Regions from separate parts of the Micromonospora fiedleri genome, predicted to be linked through region 1. Evidence: riboswitches for the same ligand, from Rfam matches in the RefSeq annotation. Region 1 holds a riboswitch; the other holds the start of a gene.
What was found. A riboswitch is a leader RNA that binds a small molecule or an ion and turns the genes downstream of it on or off. The one in region 1 is predicted to bind thiamine pyrophosphate.
Positions count from the first base shown of each region.

Region 2: it holds a riboswitch for thiamine pyrophosphate, as region 1 does, so the genes downstream of both, thiE (thiamine phosphate synthase) here and JMF97_RS07500 (ECF transporter S component) in region 1, are expected to answer to the same signal.

Region 1 covers NZ_JAETXL010000002.1:770,477-775,432, reverse strand. The annotation lists gene JMF97_RS07510 (energy-coupling factor transporter transmembrane component T family protein) at 1-326, opposite strand, end outside; gene JMF97_RS07505 (ABC transporter ATP-binding protein) at 323-1,894, opposite strand; gene JMF97_RS07500 (ECF transporter S component) at 2,018-2,608, opposite strand; TPP riboswitch at 2,679-2,784, opposite strand; gene JMF97_RS07495 (permease) at 3,049-4,047, shown strand; gene JMF97_RS07490 (TIGR03943 family putative permease subunit) at 4,044-4,769, shown strand; gene JMF97_RS07485 (alpha/beta fold hydrolase) at 4,796-4,956, shown strand, end outside.
Region 2 covers NZ_JAETXL010000005.1:542,573-547,528, forward strand. The annotation lists gene JMF97_RS16575 (thiamine phosphate synthase) at 1-201, opposite strand, end outside; gene JMF97_RS16580 (thiazole synthase) at 201-980, opposite strand; gene thiS (sulfur carrier protein ThiS) at 983-1,183, opposite strand; gene thiO (glycine oxidase ThiO) at 1,174-2,322, opposite strand; gene thiE (thiamine phosphate synthase) at 2,316-2,942, opposite strand; TPP riboswitch at 2,937-3,046, opposite strand; gene JMF97_RS16600 (ThuA domain-containing protein) at 3,377-4,956, shown strand, end outside.

The DNA.
Region 1 (4,956 bases):
GCGGTGAGCAGCACCGACGAGGTGACCATGATCGGCCCGGCGTCGAGCAGCACCCGTCCTGACCGGTCGGCGGCGAACAGGACCAGGGTGACCAGTACGCCACCGGCGGCGAGCAGCAACGGCCAGGCCCGACGGAACAGCACCCGGTACCGCAGGCCGAACAACGGCAGTACCGCCATCTCCACTGCCAGGGCGATCGCCGGAGCGACCGGATCCAGCGTCGCCAGCAGCGGGAAGGCGAACAGCAGCGCCGCCGCCAGCTTGGCCACCGGATTGCGGCGGGCCAGCGGGGCGTCCGGCCGCGCGACCGGTTCGAGGTCGATCATCGTTGCCCCGCCGTCGCCGGCCCGGCATCGTCTGTCGGTGACGTCCGCATCCCACCCTCGCTCCCCGCCGGCCGTCCACGATCAACAGGGCGGCCGTCACCCGGCTCGCGGGTGGGCAGGTCGGGGCGCTCGCCCGGGTCGTCGCCGCGGCGCGGTACGGGCCGCAGGGTCAGGGTGCGGTCGGCCAGCGCGGCCACGAAGTCGGTGTCGTGGGTGACAGTCACCAGGCCGTGGCCGGCGTCGCGCAGTTCCGCGAAGAGGTCCACCAGCTCCCGCCAGGTCCGCCGGTCCTGCCCGAAGGTGGGCTCGTCGCAGATCAACAGCCGGGGCGCGGTGGCCAGGGCGGTCGCGACGCTCAGCCGCCGCGCCTCCCCACCGGAGAGGGTGTACGGGTTCGCCCCGGCCAACTTGTCCAGCCGCAGCCGTTGCAGCAGGTCGTCGACGCGCTGGCGGACCACCGCGTCGGTGGCGCCCGTCCGGCGCGGACCCAACGCCAGTTCGTCGAAGACCGTGCTGGTGACGAACTGGTGCTCCGGATCCTGGAACACCGAGCCGATCCGGCGCGCCAGCGCGGGCGCACGCCACCGGTGCGGTGCCGTGCGGGCGTCGGCCCCGGCCAGTTCCGTGCTGCCCGACAGTCGTCCGGTGCCGGGCTTGAGCAGCCCGCCGAGCAGCAACGCGAGGGTGGACTTGCCGGCGCCGTTGGGACCGAGCACGGCGAGCGCCTCACCGGCGCGTACGGTCAGGTTGGTGGGGGCCAGCCGGGGTGGCTGGCCGAGCCGGTCGGCGGTGAGCAGCACCTCGCCGGCGGGGGCGGTGGCCGGGCGTGGCGGGAACTGCCGGCCCGGCACCCAGACGCCGTCGGCGGCGAGGGCGTCGCCGTGCGCGGCGAAGACGGCTTCCGGCGTACCGTCGGCGCGCACGCCGCCACCGGCTTCGAGCACGACCACCCGGTCCACCAGGGGCAGGGCGTCGGCGATGCGGTGCTCGACCAGGATCAGTGTGGTGTCGCCGTCGACTGCGCGGGTGATCGCGGCGCGGACCAGGTCGGCACCGGCCGGGTCGAGGTTGGCGGTGGGCTCGTCGAGCAGCAGCAGGTCGGGGCGCAGCGCGAGCGCACCGGCCAGGGCGAGTCGCTGCTGTTCGCCGCCGGAGAGCGCCGCGGTGCGACGGTCCCGGTGGTACGGGAACCCGACCCGGTGCAACGCCTCGTCGACGCGGGGCCAGATCTGTGCCGCCGGTACGCCCCGGTTCTCCAGCCCGAACGCCACGTCGTCGCCGCTGCGGGCCATGACCAGTTGGGACTGCGGATCCTGAAAGACGATGCCGACCCGCTCACGGACCTCGGCCGGCGGGCGACCGTCGATCTCGATGGTGCCCTCCTGCTCACCGGAGTCCTCCGGCAACAGCCCCGCCAGCGCGGCCAGCACCGTGCTCTTGCCCGCCCCGGAAGGCCCGAGCAGCAACACCCGTTCCCCCCGCCGCACCCACAGATCCACCCCGCGCACGGCCCAGGCCCGCCGCCCCGCATGCCGCCACCCGAACCCCCGCAGCCGCACCCCACCCACCCCGTACCTCCCTCCTCCCGTACACCCACCAACCACCCACCCACCGCGCGTTGATCAAGAAGTTTGCGTCTGAGAGATGCAGGTCGACAGACGCAAACTTCTTGATCAACAGGGGCAGGGGGGTCAGACGAGGGTTTGGGTGCGGCCGGAGGGGAAGCGGGACAGGGCGCCGGTGCGGGCGAGGGAGTTGGTGAGGGCGTACGCGCCTGCGCCGGCGATCGCGGCGGCGCTGAGGATGGTGAACAGGGCGTACGGGATCCGGTAGCTGACCAACTCGTACGCGTTGTTCCAGACGAAGAAGTCGAACAGCGCGGCACCGAGGCCGGTCATCGCGCCGGCGAGCAGTGCGGTCGGCAGCCGGAACGAGCGGTAGCGGAAGGCGGCGAAGGCCAGTTCCGCGCCGAGGCCCTGGATCAGGCCCTGGACGATGGTGACGCCGCCCCACTCCGAGCCCAGCAGCGCGGAGACCGTCGCCGCGACCGCCTCGCAGAACAGCGCGGCACCCGGCTTGCGGATCACCAGGCCGCCGAGCACCGCGGGGATCAGCCAGACGCCGTACATGATGGCCTGGCTGGCCGGGAAGAAGGCGAAGGCCGGGTCGACGGCCCGCCAGAGCAGGCCCCAGGCCCAGAAGATCACACCGAAGGCGACGGCGATCACCGCAGCCACGACGATGTCGATGGTGCGCCATCGGTTGCTGGTCGGTCGAATCATGATTGCTCCCAGTCCAGTGTTCGAACCAGGTAAGACGCACGCCGCGCCCGACGGCACCGGGCCGTGGCGGGCTGGAGGTGGACCGAACTCCCTGCGCTGGCATTACCCAGATCAGGTACGGAGGGTCTGCGGGTGAACCCGCACTCTCAGCGCTGTGCGCTCCCCTGTCGGAGGTGAAGTTGTCTCGCCGACGCTAACACCTTTAAAGATCAACAGGCAATGTGATCTACGCAGGTCACGCCCGGTGCGGCCCGAGCCGCCCGTACGCCCGCCCGCCGCACCCACCCGTTTCCGTGACATTCATCGACGTTGTCGGTTCCGGACGGTAATCTCAGCCCGCCGAATGTCCCGGGTGAAGAGACGACAGGGTGAGCACAGACACGGATCACGCCGTACCGGCCGACGAACCGCAGGGCCGTCCGAGCGGCGTCACCACCGAGGTGCCGGCGACCCACCCGGACGGCTCCACACCACCCCGACGCTGGCTCGGCGACCGGATCGGCTCGGTCGAGGTGCTGGCCGGGCTGCTGATCCTGCTGATCATCTTTCGGGATCCGCTGGCCGGGGCGCTTGACGATCCGCGCCTGCAGACCTGGACCACGGTGTTCGTCTCGATCATGGTGCAGGCGGTGCCGTTCCTGGTCTTCGGGGTGCTGCTCTCGGCCGTGATCGCGGTCTTCGTACCCCGGTCGTTCTGGGCCAGGGCGCTGCCCCGGCACCCGGCCCTGGCGGTGCCGGCGGCCAGCGCGGCCGGCGTGGTGCTGCCCGGCTGCGAGTGCGGATCCGTGCCGATCGCCGGCTCGCTGATCCGTCGCGGGGTCACCCCGGCCGCCGCCCTGGCCTTCCTGCTCGCCGCACCCGCGGTCAACCCGATCGTGCTGACCGCCACCGCGGTCGCCTTCCCCGACAACCCCGAGATGGTCCTCGCCCGGGGCCTGGCCAGCCTCGTGGTGGCCATGGTGATGGGTTGGCTCTGGCTGCGCCTCGGGCGCACCGAGTGGATCAGGATGCCGCGCCGACCCGAGTTGGACGACCCCCGGCGCGGGCGGGCCTTCTGGGCCGCCGTCCGGCACGACGTCACCCACGCCGGTGGCTTCCTGGTGCTCGGCGCGATGGCCGCCGCCAGCATCAACGTCCTGGTGCCGGAACGCTTGTTGCAGACCCTCGCCGACAACGCCTGGCTGTCCATCCTGGCGCTGGCGGCACTCGCCGTGCTGCTCTCGCTCTGCTCCGAGGCGGACGCCTTCGTGGCCGCCTCGCTGTCGCAGTTCTCCCTCACGTCCCGACTGGTGTTCCTGGTGGTGGGGCCGATGGTCGACCTCAAGCTGATCTCGATGCAGGCCGGTGTCTTCGGCCGCCGGTTCGCGTTCCGGTTCGCGCCGACCACGTTCGCGGTGGCCCTGCTGATCGCCGTCGGTGTCGGGGCGGTGCTGCTGTGAACCGGCAGGCGCAGGCGGTGGTCCTGCTGCTGCTCGGCGGCGCGGTGCTGCGGGCCAGCCTCTCCGACCTCTACCTGCGCTACGTCAAGGAAGGGCTACGACCGTTCCTGATCCCCGCCGGCCTGTTGCTGGTGGTCGCCGCGATCATGACCCTCTGGTACGAGCTACGCCCGGTCCTCACCCGCGCCGACGAACCCGCCGACGACCACGACGACCACACCCACCACGAACCGCGCGTCGGCTGGCTGCTCATCCTGCCCGTGCTCGGCCTGCTGCTGGTCGCCCCGCCGGCCCTCGGCTCGTACGCGGCCAGCCAGTCCGGCACCGCGCTGAACGCCCCACGACAGTCGGACTACCCGCCGCTGCCCGACGCCGACCCCGCGCCGGTCAGCGTCCTCGACTACGCGGCCCGGGCGCTGTTCGACCGAGGTGCCTCGATCGGCGACCGACGCGTGCTGCTGACCGGCTTCCTCGCCACCGGCGAGGACGGCCGCCCCATCCTGGCCCGCATGGTGCTGTCCTGCTGCGCGGCCGACGGGCGGCCGGTCAAGCTCGGCCTCACCGGCGACGTGCCGACCGGTCTGCCCGACGACACCTGGGTCGAGGTGATCGGTCGGTACAGCGACCGGATCGGTCGTGACCCGATCAACGACGCCGAGATCCCCTACCTGCAGGTCGAGTCCTGGCGGCCGATACCCACCCCCAAGCAGCAGTACGACTGACCGTCCACCTCGGTAGGCTGCGAGTCATGCACATCGACGCCCGAGGGATGCGGTTCGACGTCATGGCGGGCGGCCCGGAGCACGGCGAGCCGGTGCTGCTGCTGCACGGCTTCCCGCAGCACGCGGGCGAGTGGAACGACGTGACGCCGACCCTGCACGTGGCCGGTCTGCGCACCTACGCGGTCAA
Region 2 (4,956 bases), on a different contig from region 1:
CGGCCGCAGCTCGGCGGCGAGGGCCGACCGTTCGACGCGGGGCAGATCCTTCTCGCGCAGCACCACCCAGCGCACGCCCCCGGCCACGGCCGCCGCCACCACGTCGACCAACGGCCTCCGGGCCAGCCGCCGGTCGGTCAGCACCACGACCCCCGAGACGGTCGGGGAACCCGACAGGCCGCCATCGCCAGGGTGCGGGATCACAGGTCGGGGCGACCTTCGTCGGGGGTGGAGGCGAGGGCGTGGAAACGGCGGGGGATGCGGCCGGCACCGGCGGCGAGACGACCGGCGGTGATCGCGTGGCGCATCGCGGTGGCCATCGCCACCGGATCGGCGGCCCGGGTCACCGCGCTGGCCAGCAGCACCGCGTCGCAGCCCAACTCCATGGCCAGCGCCGCGTCGGAGGCGGTACCGATCCCGGCGTCCAGGATCACCGGCACGTCGACGCTCTGCCGGATCAGCCGGATGTGGTGCGGGTTGGACACCCCGAGCCCCGACCCGATCGGCGAGCCGGCCGGCATCACCGCCGCGCAGCCCACGTCGGCGAGCCGGCGGGCCAGGATCGGATCATCCGAGGTGTACGGCAGCACGGTGAACCCGTCGGCGACGAGTTCCTCGGCGGCGCGCAGCAGTTCCACCCCGTCGGGCAGCAGCGTGCGCTCGTCACCGATCACCTCCAGTTTGACCCAGTCGGTGTCGAACGCGTCCCTCGCCAGGTGCGCCACCTTCACCGCCTCCCCGGCGGTGTAGCAGCCGGCCGTGTTCGGCAGCAGCCGTACCCCGCACCGGTCCAGCAGATCCAGCAGACCGCCCGAGCCACCGGGGACGGTGTCCACCCGGCGCAGGGCGAGGGTGACCAGCTCGGTGCCGGAGGCCCGGATCGCCTGCTCCAGCACGTGCAGGTTCGCCGCCCCACCGGTACCGAGAATCAGCCGTGACCCGAACCGGGTACCGCCGATCTCGAAGCCGTCGGAGTCCATGGTCACCCGCCCTGCGCGGCGCTGAGCACCTCGACCCGGTCGCCACCGCGCAGCGCCGTCGCCGGCCAGCCGGTACGCGGCACGACCTCACCGTTCACCGCCACCGCCACCCCGCGCTGCTGCGGGGTGACCTGCCGAACCAGGTCGGCGACCGTGGCACCGTCGGGCACGTCCCGCTCGACACCGTTCACCGTCAACTCCACAGGTCCTCCTCCTTGCTGTCCGGGTGGAACCGGTCGGCCCGAAACGGGGTGAGCAGCGGGTCGTCCGTCCCCTCTCCGGTGATCAGGCCGGTGATCAGGTCCGCGGTGACCGGGGTGAGCACGATCCCGTGCCGGTGGTGGCCGGTGGCCGCCAGCACGTCCGGTCGGCTCGGGAGCGGCCCGAGGATCGGCGCGTTGTCCGGGGTGCCCGGACGCAGCCCGGCGATCGTCTCCACCAGGTCGTACTCGGCCAGCTCGGGCATCAGGTCCACGGCGGCCCGCAGCAGCCGCAGCACCGCACCGGCGGAGACCGCCACGTCGGTGCGTTCCTCGACGGTCGCGCCGACGACCACCTCACCGCACTCGCGCGGGACCAGGTAGACGTGCTCGCCGTCGGCGTACCCCCGGATGACGTGCCGGAAGCCCGGCGGACCGCCGTCGGGGGTGCGTAGCCGCAGCACCTGGCCCTTCACCGGGCGGACCGGCAGCCCGGTGAGGGCGGCGGCGCCGCAGCCGGCGGCGACCACGGTCACCCCGCCCGACGGCTCGGACAGCTGCCTGACCGGTTCGGTGACCAGCACCGCGCCGGCCCGCGCGGCGGCGAGGCGCAGCGCCGGCACCAGGCGCCGCGGATCGACCTGGTGGTCGGTGGCGGCAAGCGCGCCGCCGCGGACCCGCGGCGCCAGCGCCGGTTCGCGCTCCCGCAGCTGGGAGGGGCGCAGCAAGCTCACCGGCAGACCCAGCCCCTGCTGGTACGACCACAGTCGACGCGCCTCGGCCAGGTCGTCGGCGGTGAGCCCGACCATCAGGGTGCCCTCGGTCCGGTATCCGATGTCGACCCCGGTCGCCTCGGTCAGCTCGGCGGCGAAGCCCGGCCAGCGTCGGGCGGATTCGGTGAGCAGCCCGGTCAACTCGTCTTCGCCGAAGTACGCCTCGGCCACCGGCGCCAGCATGCCCGCAGCAACGTGCGAGGCACCCGAGCCCGGCGCCGGATCGTGCACCACGACGCGCAGCCCGCGTGCCGCGCACCGCCACGCGATCGCCAACCCGATCGGCCCCGCCCCCACCACCGTCACCTGCGGTGCAAGGAAGGGACCCTTGTTAACGCCTCCGGTAGAGGAAGGGCCCCTTGTTAACACGCCAGCGCGTCCATGAACGCGGCTGCGGCGTGGGCGGGGTCGGCGGCTCCGGAGAGCGCGCCGACCACCGCCACCCCGTACACGCCGGCGGACCGCAACACAGGCACGTCCTCCGCCGTCACTCCCCCGATGGCGATCACCGGCACCGTGACCGCCTCGACCACCGCCCGGACGCCCGCCACGCCGATCGCCGGCGGCAGGCCGTCCTTGGTGGTGGTGGCGTGGCAGGGGCCCACGCCCAGATAGCTTGCTCCGGCGGCGACCGCCTCGGCCGCCGCCACCGGCTCGCGCGCGGTGGCGCCCAGCACCGCATCCGGGCCGAGCACCCGCCGGGCCGTCGCCACCGGCAGGTCGTCGGCACCGACGTGGCCGCCGGACGCGCCCGCCGCCAACGCCACATGCAACCGGTCGTTGACCAGGCAGGTGACCCCGTACGGGCGGCAGAGCACCAGCACCTGCCGGGTCAGCTCGTACGCCTCGCGGTCGGTGGTGCTGTCCTCGACCCGGACCTGGACGACCAGTTCGGTGTGGGCCACCGGCAGGGCGGCAGCGAGCACGGCGAGCGCATCCCGCCCGGGTCGGGTGTCGGTGATCAGATGCAGTCGTCCGAGGGACGGCACGGCAACTCTCCTCCCTGCGCCGGCATTACCCGGATCAGGTTCGACGGTCGGGGGCTGGCAGCCCCCCTCTCAGCCCGGTACACCGGGCTCCCGTGGGTTCGTTGGGTGTCACCGTACGTTGTTTCGGCTGTGCCGCCAACCCCCGTGCTGCTGCACGAGCCGGGCCGGAGGCAGCCGCGTCAATCCGACGCGCCGGGACCCGGCGACCGGAAAAGACCCCGATATGCAGCGACTCATGCCAATTCCTCAGGCCCTCGTTACCGATCTGTTACATCAATGAGTCTTGCCCGACACCGATCGACGAACACAAATTGAGTGATCGGCTCAGTTCCTCGGCAGCCAGACCCTCACCGTCAGGTACGAGCGCTCGGACCGAACCGGAGTAGTCACCGCCGCCCGCTCCGACCCGTCCCACACGGAAAGAGGAGACTTTCGTGCCCCGAAGCCGCCGTCGACGAGCAACGCTCGGCCCACTGACCGTCGCGCTACTCGCCCTCGTACTCGTGCTGGCCGGTGCGCCGGCTCCGATCACCGGCCCCGCAGCCGCCCAGGCCGCGGGCCGTACCGCTGCCGCTGCCGCCGCTGACCCGTACTCCGTCCTGGTGTTCTCCAAGACCGCCGGGTTCCGCCACGACTCGATCCCGGCGGGCATCCGGGCGATCCAACAACTCGGTACCGCGAACAATTTCACAGTCGTCACCACAGAGGACGGCGGTGCCTTCACCGACACCAACCTGGCCCGGTTCAAGGCGGTCATCTGGTTGTCGACCACCGGAGACGTGCTCAACGCCAGCCAGCAGTCGGCCTTCGAGCGCTACATCCGCGCCGGTGGTGGATACGTCGGCGTGCACGCCGCCTCCGACACCGAGTACGACTGGGCCTGGTACGGCCAGCTGGTCGGCGCGTACTTCAACAGCCACCCGGCGAACCAGACGGCGACCGTGAAGGTCGAGGACTACGCGCACGAGTCGACCCGGCACCTGCCGGAGCGGTGGTCCCGGTACGACGAGTGGTACAACTTCCGCACCAACCCCCGTGCCCGTCAGGTGCAGGTGCTGGCCTCGCTCGACGAGCGCAGCTACAGCCCCGGCAGCGGGGCGATGGGGCACGACCACCCGATCGCCTGGTGCCAGGGCTACGACGGTGGCCGGTCCTGGTACACCGGCGGTGGGCACACCCAGGAGTCCTTCTCCGACGCGGCCTTCCTGCAACACCTGCTCGGCGGCATCCAGACCGCGGCCGGGGTGGTGCACTCCGACTGCGGCGCCGGCCGGGCCGCCAGCTTCGAGAAGGTGACGCTGGACAGCAACACCAGCAACCCGATGGAGCTGGACATCGCGCCCGACGGGCGGGTCTTCTACATCGAGCGCGACGGCCGCGTGCAGATCATCAAGCCGGACACCGGCCAGACCGTCACCGCACTGCGGTTGAGCGTCTTCGCCGGCAACGAGGACGGCCTGCTCGGCATCCGACTCGACCCCAACTTCGCCAGCAACGGATGGGTCTGGCTCTACTACGCCCCGAGCGCGGGCGGGTCCCGCAACTACCTGTCCCGGTTCACCGTCACCGGTGACACGATCAGCGCGTCGAGCGAACGGGTCGTGCTGGAGGTGCCCACGCAGCGCAACACCTGCTGCCACATGGGCGGGACGATGACCTTCGACTCGGCCGGCAACCTCTACCTGGCCACCGGGGACAACACCAACCCTTTCGAGTCCAGTGGCTACAGCCCGTTGGACGAGCGTTCCGGGCGAGCGGACTACGACGCGCAGCGCACCGCCGGTAACACCAACGACCTGCGCGGCAAGGTGCTCCGGATCCGGCCGCAGGCCGACGGGACGTACACCATCCCGAGCGGGAACCTGTTCGCCCCGGGCACCGCGCAGACCAGGCCGGAGATCTACGCGATGGGTCTGCGCAACCCGTTCCGGATCGGCATCGACCCGGTGACCAACGTGCTCTACGTCGCCGACTACGGCCCGGACGCCACCACCACCAACTCCAACCGGGGCCC